Regions from separate parts of the Arthrobacter sp. 01T414 genome, predicted to be linked through region 2. Evidence: riboswitches for the same ligand, from Rfam matches in the RefSeq annotation. Region 2 holds a riboswitch; the other holds the start of a gene.
The links. A riboswitch is a leader RNA that binds a small molecule or an ion and turns the genes downstream of it on or off. The one in region 2 is predicted to bind cyclic di-AMP.
Positions count from the first base shown of each region.

Region 1: it holds a riboswitch for cyclic di-AMP, as region 2 does, so the genes downstream of both, AC1DK9_RS13950 (NlpC/P60 family protein) here and AC1DK9_RS10505 (aggregation-promoting factor C-terminal-like domain-containing protein) in region 2, are expected to answer to the same signal.

Region 1 is NZ_JBFTQK010000006.1:84,099-91,699, reverse strand. Features, by position in the region: gene serC (phosphoserine transaminase) at 1-253, opposite strand, end outside; gene AC1DK9_RS13960 (iron-dependent transcriptional repressor DtxR) at 602-1,294, shown strand; cyclic di-AMP (ydaO/yuaA leader) riboswitch at 1,416-1,657, shown strand; gene AC1DK9_RS13955 (M23 family metallopeptidase) at 1,662-2,480, shown strand; cyclic di-AMP (ydaO/yuaA leader) riboswitch at 2,627-2,785, shown strand; gene AC1DK9_RS13950 (NlpC/P60 family protein) at 3,049-3,807, shown strand; gene AC1DK9_RS13945 (HNH endonuclease) at 4,041-4,541, shown strand; gene mobA (molybdenum cofactor guanylyltransferase) at 4,603-5,340, shown strand; gene AC1DK9_RS13935 (DUF6457 domain-containing protein) at 5,324-5,611, shown strand; gene AC1DK9_RS13930 (molybdopterin-binding protein) at 5,608-7,074, shown strand; gene fdhD (formate dehydrogenase accessory sulfurtransferase FdhD) at 7,159-7,601, shown strand, end outside.
Region 2 is NZ_JBFTQK010000004.1:90,080-97,680, forward strand. Features, by position in the region: gene AC1DK9_RS10480 (SixA phosphatase family protein) at 1-312, opposite strand, end outside; gene AC1DK9_RS10485 (dodecin family protein) at 370-573, opposite strand; gene AC1DK9_RS10490 (winged helix-turn-helix domain-containing protein) at 903-1,772, opposite strand; gene AC1DK9_RS10495 (response regulator transcription factor) at 2,400-3,140, shown strand; gene AC1DK9_RS10500 (HAMP domain-containing sensor histidine kinase) at 3,237-4,718, shown strand; cyclic di-AMP (ydaO/yuaA leader) riboswitch at 4,938-5,123, shown strand; gene AC1DK9_RS10505 (aggregation-promoting factor C-terminal-like domain-containing protein) at 5,122-5,841, shown strand; gene AC1DK9_RS10510 (VOC family protein) at 5,953-6,330, opposite strand; gene upp (uracil phosphoribosyltransferase) at 6,411-7,046, opposite strand; gene AC1DK9_RS10520 (phosphatase PAP2 family protein) at 7,059-7,601, opposite strand, start outside.

The DNA of each region.
Region 1 (7,601 bases), on a different contig from region 2:
AGAACGCCGTGGAACCGCCGACGCCGAGGATGACCTCGTAGCCGTCGGGGGCGCGGAAGAAGTCGCTGAGGCCGGTACGGACCGACCCCACGAGGTTCTTGACCGGGGCCTGGCGGTGCGAGGTTCCCAGCAGCGTCGCCGACGCTGCGGACAGGGCCGCCATCTGCTCGGGCCGGACCTTCGACGGGCCGGCGCCAAACCGCCCGTCCTTCGGCAGGAGGTTCGCAGGGATAGTGATGCTGGTGTCGCTCACAGTGGCTCCAATTTTCGGCTGGGTGCGTGGCGTGGCTCGGACGGGCCCTGCCGGGCGTGGCCGGGACCCGCTATTTATTCTGCCCGACGGCGCCATCCGGGCGGGAACTGCGGCCGTCACAGTCCGGTCATTGAGACGCCGGTGGGGGAGTCCGGCGGGTGCCCTGCGGGAGCCCGCCAAAGGTGCGGGCGGCAGCCCGCACGGGTCAGCCCGAAGGCCGGCAGATTATTCGGACAAATTCAAAATAGGCTAGGCTATGCGGTGACGTACGGCGGATCTCGCCGGGGCGCATCCCGCACGCTGTACGGTGGGAATGACGCAAGGACGGCGCTCGAGGAGCTGAGCTGAATGACGGATCTGATCGATACCACTGAGATGTATCTTCGGACCATCCTGGAACTTGAAGAAGAGAACATCGTCGCCCTCCGCGCCCGAATTGCCGAACGCCTCCGCCACTCCGGCCCCACCGTCTCCCAGACCGTCGGGCGGATGGAACGGGACGGCCTCGTGGTTGTTTCCGGGGACCGGCACCTCGAACTGACCGACACGGGCCGCAAGCGTGCCATCGAAGTCATGCGCAAGCACCGCCTGGCCGAGCGGCTGCTCGCCGACGTGATCGGACTGGATTGGGCCTACGTCCACGAGGAAGCGTGCCGCTGGGAGCATGTGATGAGCGAACGGGTCGAGCGCCGCATCTTCGAAATGCTGGACCATCCGACCGTTTCCCCCTACGGGAACCCGATCCCCGGACTCGCCGAACTGGGCGGACTCCCGACGCCGGAACGCGGCGGGGTGGTCAACCTGCTGGAGGCGATGGCCGGGTACGGCGCGGATTCCCGGATCACCGTCAACCGCTTGGCCGAGCCGATCCAGGTTGAGCCGGAGCTGCTGCTCCAGCTGGACGAGGGCGGAATCCGCCCCGGCGCCAGGGTGTCGCTGGAGCGCGTGGGCGAGTACATTTCGGTCCGGGTGCCGGACATTGAAGGGGCACTCGAACTGCCGCCCGAGGTTGCCGCGCACGTCTTCGTTACCCTCGGGTAACCTGGCGTCGCATCTTGCCCCGAAATAGCCGGGGAGTTGTCCACAAGGGAGATCACGGAATTATCACCGTCTGCCTTAATCCCCTATAGTTGATGACTAGCACTGATACTAAAGCGTTATCTGATCCGAAGCCGAGCTCTGCCAGCGGATCAGTAGGCGATTCACCTTCTGGCAGAGGCGGGGGAACCACAACCGGCTGCCTAATTCAGCAGCCTTGGGGTGAAGTCCGCTAGCGGCAGGCAAACTCAATCGGGAGCATCCTTGGATGCCCCTGTGCCTGGATGCCTGCACCGGCGGACCGGGTCTTTGATCTCTCTGACCCGAATCCGACAGCTAACTTCGCAGGCTATCCAGAGAGGAACCCTTCTTGACCACCCAGACCGTCAGGGGCCGCCGTCGTGCGACCGGTCCCGCTCCGGAGCCGCGCCCGGCCGCCGTCTTCCTTGACGAGCGCCCGCGTGACGCGCGCCGCGATGAGCGCCGCGGCCGGCGCAGCCCGCTCCGTCAGGTGACAGACTTCGCCGCCGTCAGCGGCGTCGGGCAGAAGGCCGGCATAGCCTTGGCTGCCACGGGTCTGGTCCTCACAGTGACGGTCCCTGCCACCGGCCCGGTAATGGCCTCAGACCCCGCCCGGTCCGGTTCCGTTTCCGCGGCGGCGCAGCCCGAGGTCAAAGCCCCGGCTGCCGAAATCAATTTCAACCGCACGGCCGTCACCACGAAGGGTGACCCGGACAGCAAGCTCAAGCAGCTGCTGAGCGCCCAGTCCGTCGGCAGCATCACCCGGGCGGCATCCGCGGGCAGCCTTGGGGCTCCCTTGGACGTCATGGTCACTGCCTCGCCTTTCGGCTACCGGGTCAGTCCCATCACGGGAGCCCTCGGGGAATTCCACCGCGGGCAGGATTACGCAGCCCAGTGCGGCACCCCCGTGCATGCCGCTGCGAGCGGCACCGTAACTTTCTCCGGCTGGCACCCCTATGGGGGCGGCAACCGGGTCGTGATCGACCATGGCAACGGCCTGGAGACCACGTATAACCACTTGTCGTCGTCCGATGTCCACGTGGGCCAGCAGGTCTCCCGTGGTGATGTGGTGGCGATGAGCGGGACCACCGGCGCCTCCACCGGTTGCCACCTCCACTTCGAGGTGATGGTCAATGGAGAAGTTGTTGACCCGCTCGGCTGGCTTTAGCCAAGCCGAGGGACAGCTCGCATTTCTGTGACACGCCGTGATCTGAATGTGACATTGAGTCCCAACTGTTGTACCGTATGAAGCACGCCAACTTCTCCGAAGTTGGCGCTCTTGAGTGGATTGCCTAACTCTGCCACCGCTCAAGGTCCGTTCGCATGACATCGTCTGGCAGGGGCGGGGGAACCAATTTTGGTCTTCGCAAGAAGACCTAGGGGTTAAGTCGCAAAGCTTCCCAGGAAGCAGCGCGGCCGGGTGACTCCCATCCGAATCCGACAGCTCACCTCGTAGGCATTGGGAGAGGCTACTTTCGTGTCTTCACGCCACAATGCTGCGCGTTCTCGCGCTGGCGAGGCTCAGTTGAGCCCGCTGAACTCCATGCTCCGCCTTGCCCTTGCCGGCGCCCGGACTGGTTCACACAACGCAGTTCCCGCTTTTGGCGCGTCTTCGCAGTACACCCTTCGCTAAGAAACCCGTTTCGGGGCGATCCGGCGTACCCCCAAGATGCCGGAGCGTCCTCAGTCCCGCCTGCATGCAGCGCGGACCCAAGGATCACGAAAGAGAGAACTAGATGACTACTCGTGCAACCATTGCACGCCACCGCGCGGAGGTCACCAAGACCAACTCGCTGGCTGTCATTGCTAAGGCCGTCGGCGACAACGCCGGTGGCATGGGTCGCCAGGCCGCGGTTATCGCTGCTGCCTCCGGCCTGGTCCTGACCAGCGGTATCGCAGCCAACGCTGCCGACACCAACGTTCAGCGTGAATCGGCTTCCGCTTCGGCCATGGAAGTACAGTCCAACGCGCCGGCCACGATCTCCGCGGCCTCCAGCATCGCGATCTCCTACGAGAAGCCTGCTGTAAAGACCGCACCTGCCCCGGTCGCCGAGGCTGCCCAGCCCGTCGTCAACGTCCAGGAAGCCGGCACCGCCGCTACCGGCACCGGCACCGGCACCGCGGTCACCGCATCGCTGGCCACCAAGGCTCCCGCCGCCGTCAGCGGCATGGGCGCCTCCATCGCTGCTGCTGCTTACGCTCAGATCGGTGTCTCCCAGGACTGCACCATGCTGGCCACCAACGCCCTGGCCGCAGTGGGCATCCACTACCACGGCTGGCCGGCAGGTTACCTGTCCCTGGGACGCACCGTGAGTGCCGCAGAGGCTCAGCCGGGTGACCTCGCCTACTATCAGAACGGTGGCATGGGCATGGCCCACATCGCCGTCTACGTCGGCAACGGCATGGCCGTCCACGGCGGCTGGAACGGCGGCACCACCGCGCTGTACAGCGTCAACGTCGGCTCCGGCCCGGTCTTCATCCGCGTCGGCGGCTAGGACTTAGGCGCCTCTAACGCCTGAAGCTTTGCGAAGGACCCCTGCCCCTGCGGCAGGGGTCCTTTGTCATGCGTAGCCGGCAACCGCATCGCGAGCCGAGAGTCCCGTCAAAGAAAAATTCGGCAATCCGGGCCTCCGGTGTTTACTCTTGTGGTGTCGATCCATAGCCCGACCATGCACAGGGCAGCCGGCCCTCGTGCCCCTGGCGGGTGCGGCCGTGAAGAGGTATGCGGATGCGCACTCTCGTTCTGAATGCTGGATATGAACCGCTGGCGGTAGTTACCTTCCGCCGGGCGCTGGTGCTTGTACTGACCGGAAAGGCCAGCGTGGTGGCCGAAGGGGACGATCCCGTGGTGGGACCGCAGGATATCCTAGGCCGGCCAACCGTGATCCTGCTGAACCGGTACATCAGGCCGCGTTACAACACCTTGACGGCAGTCAGCCGCAGGGGAGTCCTGCGCCGGGACAACCACCGCTGCGCGTACTGCGGCAAGGCGGCGCACACCATCGACCATGTCCACCCCAAGTCTCGGGGCGGCGCGGATTCGTGGGAGAACCTGGTGGCAGCCTGCCTGCGCTGCAACAACGCCAAGGGGGACCATACCCCCGCCGAAATGGGCTGGAAGCTCGGCTTCGTTCCGGGCCCACCCAAGGGCACGATCTGGCAGATCAAGGAACTGGAAAAGCCGACGCCCGCCTGGGACCCGTTCCTGCTCCCCGAAAAGGCGCACTGACAAAGGGCCGCCGACGCCGCGGGCCGGCTCTACCCGGTGACGGTAGGGCTAGGCTGGGTTGGTGGAATTCGACGCTATTGTTCTCGCCGGAGGCCGGTCGACCAGGCTGGGCGGCGTGCCCAAGGCCCTGCTGGCGGTCGACGGCGCCACCCTGCTCGAGCGGTCGCTGCAGGCTGCCCGGGGCGCCCGCCGGATAGTCGTCGTCGGCCCCGCCGCCGGTAGCCTTCCGTCGGACGTGCTGGCCTGCCGGGAGGAACCGCCCTTCGCCGGCCCCGCCGCCGCGATTGCGGCCGGCCTCTCCGCATTGTCTGCCGCGGCAGACAGGGGCGATCCCGGTGCCGGGCGCCCGGCACCACTGACCCTCGTGCTGGCCTGCGACATGCCCCGCGCCGCCGCCGCCGTCCGCGCCCTGCTCGACGTCGCGGCCGACTTGCCCGCCGACTTCCCCGCCGACTTGCCCGCCGGAGCGCCGGGCAGTGACGAGGCCGGTCCCAGGGACGGGGTCGTCGCCGTCTCGGCGGAAGGCCGAACGCAGCCACTCGTGGGGCTATATGGCACGGCCGCGCTAGAACGCGCCGTCGCCGACGCGGCCCGGCGGAACGCGCTTGAGGGCGGCTCGGTGTTCTCCCTCCTTGCTAGTCTTGAGCTGCGGGAGGTTCCGGCTCCGCCCGGCTCCACGGATGACGTGGATACTTGGGACGACGCCGCCGCTTTGGGGGCGTCGACTCCCGGCCAGGGACCGTCCGGGGCGCTGCAGCCCAACCTAACTTTGGAGGCAAACGGTGAAGAGCCAGGATGAAACGCTTGAAGACTGGTGCCGTGCGCTGCTCCAGGCCCTTGAGCTCGAAGATGTCGAGATCGACATCAACGAGGTGCTGGGCCTGGCCGGTGTGGCGGCCCATTCGGTCGTCCGCCCCGCCGCGCCGCTGACCACTTTCATCGCCGGCTTTGCAGCCGGCCTGGCGTCCGGAACCGGGCAGGCGCCGGACGATGTCTCGATGCAGGCCGCCATGGGCGTCGCCCGGAAACTCGCCAAGGACTACGCCGCAGCCGAGGCCTCCGGGGCATGACCCCGGAACCCCCTCACGGCAGCCCTGGCGCCGACGCCGAAACCGAAGCCGCGGACGCCGAAACCGACGCCGGAACCAATGCGAGCGATGCCCCGGAGGCACCGCACCGGCATCTGGCGCACAGTTGGCAGGAAGCCCGGCAACTGGCCTTCGACTGCGCCGCGCCCATCCCCTCAGCGCCTGTGCCGCTGCGCCACGCCCTGGGGAGGACCCTGGCCGAGGATGTGACGGCCCTGCACGACATGCCGCACTACGCGTCCTCCGCGATGGACGGCTGGGCGGTCAGCGGCAGCGGGCCCTGGATCCTCGCCGAACCGGGCCAGCGGTTGGCCCCGCACCAGGCGAGTCCGATTGTCACCGGCGGCCTGATTCCGCCGGGTGCCAAGACCGTGCTCCGCAGCGAGAGCGGCGTCATCGCCCCGGACGAGGACGGGCTTCCGGTCCTCAAACTCGGCGGCGGCGCCAAACCCGGCGAACCCCGCAATGGCGACCACATCCGCAAGGCCGCTGAGGAGGCGGCCGCCGGCGAACTTCTGATCCAGGCGGGCGCCGTGCTCAACCCGGCACACCTCGCCCTGGCCGCCCTCGCCGGGCACGACGCCCTGCCGGTCCTCGGCAAGGCCGTCGTCCGGCTGGTGTTCACCGGCGCCGAAGTCGTCAGCACCGGTGTACCCGCGCCGGGAGAGGTGCGGGACACCTTCGGCCCGCAACTTGCCGCCGTCGTGGAAATGCTCGGCGGGATTTGTGCGGGAGAGACCAAGATCGGGGACAGCGACGCCGACTGGCTCGCCGCACTCGAGGACACCGAGGCGCCGGAGGCCGGCAACGACCCCCTCTCCGGCTTTGGGGACGGCGCGGAACAGTCCGAGGACACGCTGCCGGCCGACGTCGTCATCACCACCGGCGGCACAGGACGTTCCGGCACCGACCACCTGCGGCGGACGGTCGCGGAATTGGGCGGCAGGTTGCTGATCGACGGCATCGCGATGCGGCCAGGCCACCCCGCGGTCCTGGCAGAACTGCCGGACGGGCGCTTCGTCATCGGGTTGCCCGGCAACCCGCTCGCGGCCATGATGGCGCTGTCCACGATCGGCGCCCCGCTGCTGGCAGCGCTGGGCCACAGGACGGCGCCTCCGGTGACCGAGGTGCCGTGCGGGACCATGATCGAGCCCGACCCCGGCCGCACCCGGCTGATGCCGTTCCGCATGGTGTACGGCATGGCATCGCCGGCCCAGCACACCGGCCCGGGCATGATGCGCGGTCTGGCGGCGGCCGACGGCATCCTGGTGGTGCCGCCGCACGGCGTGCAGCTGGGGGAGCCGGTGCCGGCGTTCGCCTTGCCGTGGGGAGCTGCCCTGCCGGAACCGGCCGCCGCCAAGACCGCCGCAAAACCGGCCGCCAAGCGCGCCGCCAGGAAGCCGGCTGCGGACGGTCCGGTTGACTGGAGCGGGCTGCTTGGCTGACCCGCGAACCGGGGCCATGATGGATTCAGGGACCCGTCGCGCCACGCGGCAGGATCCGAACGCAATGTTTATGAGGAGTATCCGATGGGCCGCGTGACACAGCGCCGCAAGGTGCACAAATTTGTTCTGGACGGCTCGGCGCAGGCCTTGGAGTTCCCGGTCCGGCACCGGGAAGACGTGCTGGCGGTCGAGGAACCGCTCGAGATCCGGCTGGGTAATCTGTCCTTCTCCGTCACGATGCGGACCCCCGGCAACGACTTCGACCTCGTCGCCGGATTCCTGGTCTCGGAAGGGGTCATCTGGACGGCGGAGCAGCTCGTCTCACTGCGCTTCTGCGCCGGCGAGGACGAGGACGGGGTCCAGACCTTCAACGTCGTTGAGGCCCAGCTGCGCCCCGACGTCGTCCGGCCGGACACAGGACGCAACTTCTTCACCTCCAGCTCCTGCGGGATCTGCGGAACCGACTCGATCGACGCCGTGCGCAAGTCCTCCCACTTCAGCCCCGTGGCGGACCCGCTGACCGTTCC
Region 2 (7,601 bases):
GTCAGGGACGTGGTTAATCACGGCCAGCATGCGCAGGGCCGAGGCGCCGTAAAGACCGTCCTCCAGTTTCGGAGTCGGGGCCTTATCCCCCAGTTCGCTGCACACCCAGGTGCAGGTCTGCCGTGTCCGCAGGGCACTGGAGCAGAGGATGAAGTCGGGGACCACCCCGTGTTTGAGGAGCCATTTGCCGGCCAGCGGCGCCTCGCGGTGTCCGCGCTCTTCAAGCGGCCGCTCGTGGTCGGCGACGCCGCCCGGCCAGTCCGCCTTGGCGTGCCGCATGAGCACCAGACGTCTAATGTGATGCGCGCTCATGGCTCAATCCTAGTGCGGCCGGCTTCACCACGAGCGCGCTCCACATCGGGTGCCCTGTCAGTCGTCCAGGACGAAGGTCACTTCCAGCACCACATGCCAGGCCACGACGGCGCCGCCGCTTATTTCAACCTTCTGCTCCTTGACCCATGCCCCGGTGACGTTCCGCAGGGTCTTGTTGGCCCGGTCGACGCCTTCTTTGATGGCATCCTCAAACGAGGTCTTGGAGTTCGAGCTCAGGGTAGTAATACGTGCAACAGACATGTTTCCTCCCAATAGTCGGATCGACGGGAGCGAGCCTACGCCGAAGCCCCCAAACACAACAGAGTCCAAACCCCGTAGCCCCCCGGCGGCGGCTTCGCCGGATTTGGGGCCGTGCCCGCTTCGCGGTGCCCGCCACGCCGCGGCCCCAAAATCCGGCCTTGCCGCGCCCCGAATCCGCCGTTCGTGTTGCGAGGGCGCTGCAGCGCAGCGGCACATCCCGAGAGCGCCGTTGTTGCGCGAGGAACGAGCGCAGGCGCCGAGGGATCGTGCCGCGAAAGCGAAAGCGCCCGCCCCCGGAACAGGGACGGACGCTTTGCGTAAAGCTAAGGCTAGATGGAGTATTCCGGAGCGGCCCAGACAACAACCTCGGGGTGCTCGTAGAACCGGTAGCCCTGGCCGCGCACGGTGCGCACCGTGTTCGCCAGGCGGCCAAGCTTGGAGCGCAGCCGGCGGATGTGCACGTCGATGGTGCGCTCGTTGGGCACCTCTTCGGCGTTGCGCCACAGGCCTTCGAGGAGTTCGTCGCGGCCCACGGTGCGGGTGCCGTTCTCCACGAGGTAGTTGAGCAGTTCGAATTCCTTGAACGTAAGGTTCAGCGATTCGCCGTCGAGCGCCACTTCGCGGCGGGCGAGGTCGATCAGCACGCCGGACGGGCGCGGATCCTGTGCCTGCTGCAGCCGTGCGTTCTCGGCGCGCTGGCGGGCACCGGCAGTCGGGTCGCCAAAGGTGGACCGGACGACGTCGAGCGCGGAACCCGGCGCGGACGCCGGGGCGACGGCGACAGCGGCGTAGCTTTCAGCACCAGCGACGAGGGACTGGGCATAGGCGCGGATTTCCTGGGCCAGCTTGGCAATCGAGGTGCCGGCAGCGGCCGCGGTTTCCTCGTCGATCCCCATGTAGAGCACGAAGCCACGGGCCACATTGTCGTTGGGCACGGGGCGGACCGGGCTGCCGTTGCCGGGAGCGATCACCGGGGTCGGCGCGGTAGTCGGCGCCGACTCAGCGGCGGGGACGGCACGAAGCTGGCCGTACGAGTTGGGGTTGTAGCCCTGCGCGGCGTAACCGGGGGCCGGGAAGCTGCTGCCGGATCCTGCGGGACCGAAGCTCGGGCGGCCGCCGAAGCCCTGGCGGAGGCCGGTCTGCCCGGCCTTGTTGGCGTTACGGACGGAGATGTGGACGTATCCGGATGCAACTGACATGAAATGCTTACCTCAATGTGAATGGCCGTCATCGCGGCTCGAATGCTGAGTTCCCCGCAATGAAAACTGGGGAGGGGCGCCCGACGCTGGGCTGGGGGCGAATGCCTAGAAACGTTCTGGGGTGTAGAAGTTAGGCGTGCATTCGACAACAGGGCATCTCAGTACCAGCTGGTGCGCTGATCCAGGAAGCTGCGGCTGCAGGTGCTGTTGAGTTCTTGTTCACAATTGAAGTGTGCAACGTAACAATAAGAACTAGCAAGTAACAATGGACTCCAAAGTCCGCATGGTGAGACGAAAACGTCGATTGTAGCGCAAATCACAATTTTGATAAGCCTACGAATAATTGTGTGTTTCACTGCATGCGAGTACGTGCAACCCAGTTTGTCGAAGATTCTTCAGCTACTGCCACCTCTAGGCCGAAAATATTCACGGTAAGCAATACTGGCGGAATCGTCTCGAAAGAGTCACGCCATCACAACCAGTCCACGGACTGGGCAGGCCCCGGGCCGAGGCCGACTCGTGGCGTTTGCACCTCCGGGGCAGCGTACAGCTCGGTAGTCTGGGATTCACAGGTGCCGCACAGGGTCCCCAAAGCCTCGGCCCAACGGCAGATCGGAGAGTCGTCCCATGGCCACTTCGCACTCCATGACCAACAACCTTCCCCAGCTCACGCATCCGGACGGCTCTCCCATCCGCGCACTGGTGGTGGACGATGAGCCCAGCCTCTCCGAGCTCATGAGCATGGGGCTGCGGATGGCCGGCTGGTCCGTGGCAGTGGCGGCCGATGGCCCCGAAGCGGTCAAGCTCGCCAAGGAGTTCCGCCCCGACGTCCTGGTGCTGGATGTGATGCTCCCCGGGTTCGACGGCGTTGAGCTGCTCAGCCGGATCCGCGCGTTTGCGCCAGAGGTTCCCGCGCTGTTCCTCACGGCCAAAGACGCCGTCCAGGACCGCATTACCGGCCTGGCGGCCGGGGGCGATGATTACGTGACGAAGCCGTTCAGCATGGAAGAGGTGCTGCTGCGGTTGCACCGGCTGGTCCAGCGCTCCGGGGTGGCCGCCATGGATACCGCCGAGCTTGTAGTGGGTGACCTGGTGCTCAATGTCGATACCCGCGACGTCACCCGCGCCGGCGAGGAGCTGCACCTGACCGCTACGCAGTTCGAGCTGCTGCGCTACCTGATGGAAAACCCCAAGCGGGTCATCAGCAAGGCCCAGATCCTGGACCGGGTCTGGGACTACGACTTTGGCGGCCAGGCGAACATCGTGGAACTCTACATTTCCTACCTGCGCAAGAAGATCGACGCCAACCGCGCTCCGATGATCCACACGGTGCGCGGCGCCGGTTACGTCCTGAAACCGGCGGACTGATCCGTGCCCACCCCCTCACGTGGGGCCCCAGTCCCCGGTCCCGACTGGCGCAACCCTTCCACCTGGCACCTACGCACACGGCTGGTCCTGCTCGCCATGGCGCTGCTCGTCGCCATCTGCGGTGCGGTGGGAGTTTTCAGCTACGTCTCCATGGATGTGGTCCTCACCCGGCAGCTCGACACCCAGCTGGCCCAGGCCTCGCACCGTGCGAGCGAATTCGGCAGGCCCTCCACCGACGACTCCGGCCGGCGCCCCGACCTGCTCGAAGCCCGGGGTCAGGGCATCGGAACGCTCACTGCCCGCATCTCCAACGGCGCCGTCAGCGACCCCGGCTTCCTGGCCGACGACGCCACCCGCCAGAGCCTTTCCGCCGCCGACGACGCCGCCCTGCTGGCGCTTCGCCCGGACGGCGTGCCGGTGGAACGGACGCTCTCGGCCGGCGCCTACCGGCTCACCGCCGTGCGCGCCCCGTACGGCGACATCATTGTCACCGGCCTCCCGCTGGAAGAAAAACAAAACACCCTGGCGTCCCTCGTCTGGACCCTGGGCATCGTCTCGGCGGGCGGCCTCGTGCTGATCGGGCTCGCCGGCACCGCCCTGATCCGACGGACCATGAAACCGCTGGAGCAGCTCTCCGAGGTTGCCACCAAGGTCTCCCGGCTCCCCTTGGACGCCGGTGAGGTAGCGCTGGGGGTGCGCGTCCCGGCGTCGGCGGCCCATCCGGGAACGGAGGTGGGCAGCGTGGGCCACGCGCTGAACCAGATGCTGGACAACGTCTCCAACGCCCTCGAGGCGCGGCAGGAGAGCGAAATGAAGGTGCGCCAGTTCGTCGCAGACGCCTCGCATGAGCTCCGCACCCCGCTCACCGCCATCCGCGGCTACACGGAGCTGATGCGGATGACCGAACACTTCACGCCCGACGGCGAGAAGTCCCTGGCCCGCGTCCAGAGCCAGTCCGAACGGATGACCACCCTGGTGGAGGACCTACTGCTGCTGGCGCGCCTGGACGAGGGGCAACCGCTCAAACTCATCGACGTCGACCTCACCCAGCTGGCCGTCGAGACCGTCAGCGACGAGAAAGTCATGGCACCGGACCGCACCTGGCAGCTGGAGCTCCCGGACGAGCCCGTGGTGGTGCGCGGGGACGCAACCCAGCTTCACCAGGTCCTCGCCAACCTGCTGTCCAATGCCCGCAAGCACACGGACCCCGGAACCACCGTGATCACGGGCGTGAGGCGCTCGGCGGACGGCAGCGCCGTGGTCACAGTGACGGACAACGGCGGCGGCATCGCCCCCGAATTCCTCGGCCGGGTGTTCGCCCGCTTCTCCCGGGCGGACGCAGCCCGCACCAACCGGTCCGCAGGTGGCGCTGCCGGCCGAGCGGCCCGTCCCGCCCCAGGGTCGGCGGCCACTTCAGCCGTCGCGACCGCGGCCGCGGCGTCGGAAGGCACCAGCGGCCTGGGCCTGTCCATTGTGCAATCGATTGTCGAGGCCCACGGCGGAACGGTCGAAGTCACGTCCAGGCCGGGGCGGACGGAGTTCGCCGTGCGGCTGCCCGCGGCGTCCCCGGTGGAGTAGCCGCCTGACGTAGCAGCCTGCCTGCCCGTTTCGACGGTTCCCTGCCCGCTCGCTGCTCACCGGCGTCGTGCGGGCAGGGAACCGTCGAAACGGGCCGCCAACACCCGGCCCAATAGGCAAGACGCCACACCGCAGCGGCGGGCCGCCGTTACCTAAATGTGACTTCCGAGTGAAAGTCCGGTACCGTTTTAGGGTGCGGCCATCGATCTGGCCGCGTATCCGGGCTGACGCCAAACTCTGCCGCTCCCGGATTCCCATGGACCAGGCAGAGACGGGGAACCCAGTGTTCCCGGGCATTCTGCATCCATGCACCCTAGGGGTGAAGCCGACACGTCGAGATTCCGTGCGGCCGGATTTCGCATCCGAACCCGACAGCTAACTCCGTAGGCGTTGAGAGGCGAACATGACTGAAATCAAGGAACCCACGCGCCCAGAGGGCGCTAAACGCACGTCCGACACCGCACGCCACCGTGCCGAGCCGGCAAAGCGCCCTTCGGCCGTGTCCTCGTCGAGGGCCCGCACCAATGGCAAGCGCGCCGCCGTCGTGGCCACCGCGTTCGCCGTCCTGCTGGGTGCAGGCGCCGCGGGCCAGGCGTCCGGCTCTGCCGCCCACACCGCCGAAGCTGCCAAGGACACTGCCGCGTCCCTGCAGACCCTAGACTTTGAGCGCGTCGGCAGCATTGCGCCCGCGTCGTCCGCCCCGATGAGCGTCGAGGCCCAGGCCTCCAAGATCAAGCCCGCCAAGGCCCCGGCTGCCCCGGCCCCTAAGCCGACCCGCGCCACCCCGGCGGCACCCGCAAAGCCGGTCGCGATCGACGATCCCGCCGGTGCGCAGGCCTACGCCGCGTCCCAGCTGCCCGCCCATGGCTGGGCTCCCAGCGAGATGCAGTGCCTGATGAAGCTGTGGACCCGGGAGTCCGACTGGAAGACCACCGCCACCAACGCCAGCAGCGGCGCCTACGGTGTGGTCCAGTCACTGCCCGCCGAGAAAATGGCCAGCGCCGGCGCCGACTACCGGACCAACTACCGGACCCAGATCAACTGGGGCCTGCAGTACGTGAAGGACCGCTACGGTTCTCCGTGTGGCGCCCTGAACTTCCACTACGCGAACAACTGGTACTAAACAGCCGTAGCCACGGGCCTTGAGGCCCGCATGAGGAAGGCCCCGGATCCAGTGGATCCGGGGCCCTTTTCATGGGCTGCACCGCAGGGAGACGACGGCGGGGCGGAGCGGCTACCCGTTCGGGCGGCCGGGGATGTACTGCACACCCCATTTATTGCCGTCCGGGTCGGCGAAGTAGACGAACTGGCCCCAGTCCTGGACGTCGATGTCGCTGACGTCCACGCCGTTGTCCTTGAGCTGCTTGTGCGCGGCTTTGATGTCGCCGACCACGAGCTGGAGGCTGGGCGCGGTGCCGGGCGGGGCTTCGTTGAGCCCCTCCCCGATCGCTATCGAGCACCCGGAGCCCGGCGGCGTCAGCTGGACAAACCGGATGCCCTCCGAGGGCCGCTCGTCGTAGTCGGCGTTGAAGCCCACCTTGTTCACGTAGAAGTCCTTGGCCCGGTCCACATCAGACACGGGCACGAAGATGAGTTCAAGTTTCCAGTCCATGGCCACAGGCTAGTCCCGGAAAGGTCCCGCCGGAACCCTTGGCTGGTGGCGCCGAGGCAGTCGCCTGGCTAGTCGGTCGCTTAGCCCGCGATACCGTACAGGCGGTCGCCGGCGTCGCCCAGGCCGGGCACAATGTAGGACTTCTCGTTGAGCTTCTCGTCGATCGAGGCGAGCACGATGGTCACGTTCGCGTCCGAGAGCTCTTCCTCCAGCTTGGCCAGGCCCTCCGGCGCGGCCAGCAGGCAGATGCAGGTGACGTCCGAGGCGCCGCGTTTGAAGAGGAACTTGATCGCCTCGCGCAGGGTTCCGCCGGTGGCGAGCATCGGGTCCAGGACGAAGATCTGCCGGTCCGTGAGGTCCTCGGGCAGGCGCTCGGCGTAGGTGATGATGTCCAGGGTTTCTTCGTCCCGGGCCATGCCCAGGAAGCCGACCTCGGCGGTGGGGACCAGCTTGGTCATGCCTTCGAGCATGCCGAGTCCGGCGCGGAGGATCGGGACCACCAGCGGGGTGGGCTTGGTGAACGCCGTGCCGATGGTGGTGCTGACCGGGGTCTCGATGGTGACCGGCTCGGTGCGGACGTCGCGGGTTGCCTCATAGGCCAGGAGCGTGACGAGCTCCTCGGTGAGCTGGCGGAAGACCGGGGACGGGGTGTTCTTGTCCCGCAGAACGGTGAGCTTATGGGCGACCAGCGGGTGGTCCACAACGAGAGTGCGCATGGGTCAAAACTATCACCCGGACGTCGAGGACCTCCCCGCAGAGCCACTCTGATCGGCGTCGGCGGCGGCGTCGGCTGCGGCGACGTCCGCGATGTTGTCGGGGGCACGGTCGCGCAGGTGCGCTTCGTTATCGAAGGTGGGGGCGGGGCCGGTATGTTCGCGGTGCCGCAGCACATGGAACAGCCGGTGGGCCAGAATCACGATCCCCACCCAGCCCAGTCCCAGGGCCCAGCCGAAGATCACGTCGGTCATCCAGTGGTGGCCCAGGAACACCCGGCTCATGCCCATCGCAAAGACGAAGATCACACCCGCCGTGATGAAACCCACGCGGGCAAGCGTGCGTTTCACCTGCAGGCAGGCCAGGTAAACCACCAGGCCGATCACAACAGTTGAGTTCAGGGTGTGGCCACTGGGGAACGACGGCGACGTCTCGTAGGGCGGCACCGCGTCCGCGAAGTCGGGGCGGGCCCGGCCGATCAGCTTCTTGCCCAGCGAGGTGGCGGTAATGGAAACCGCGGCGGCGCCGCCGATCAGGATCAGCGGCCGCCAGGTCCG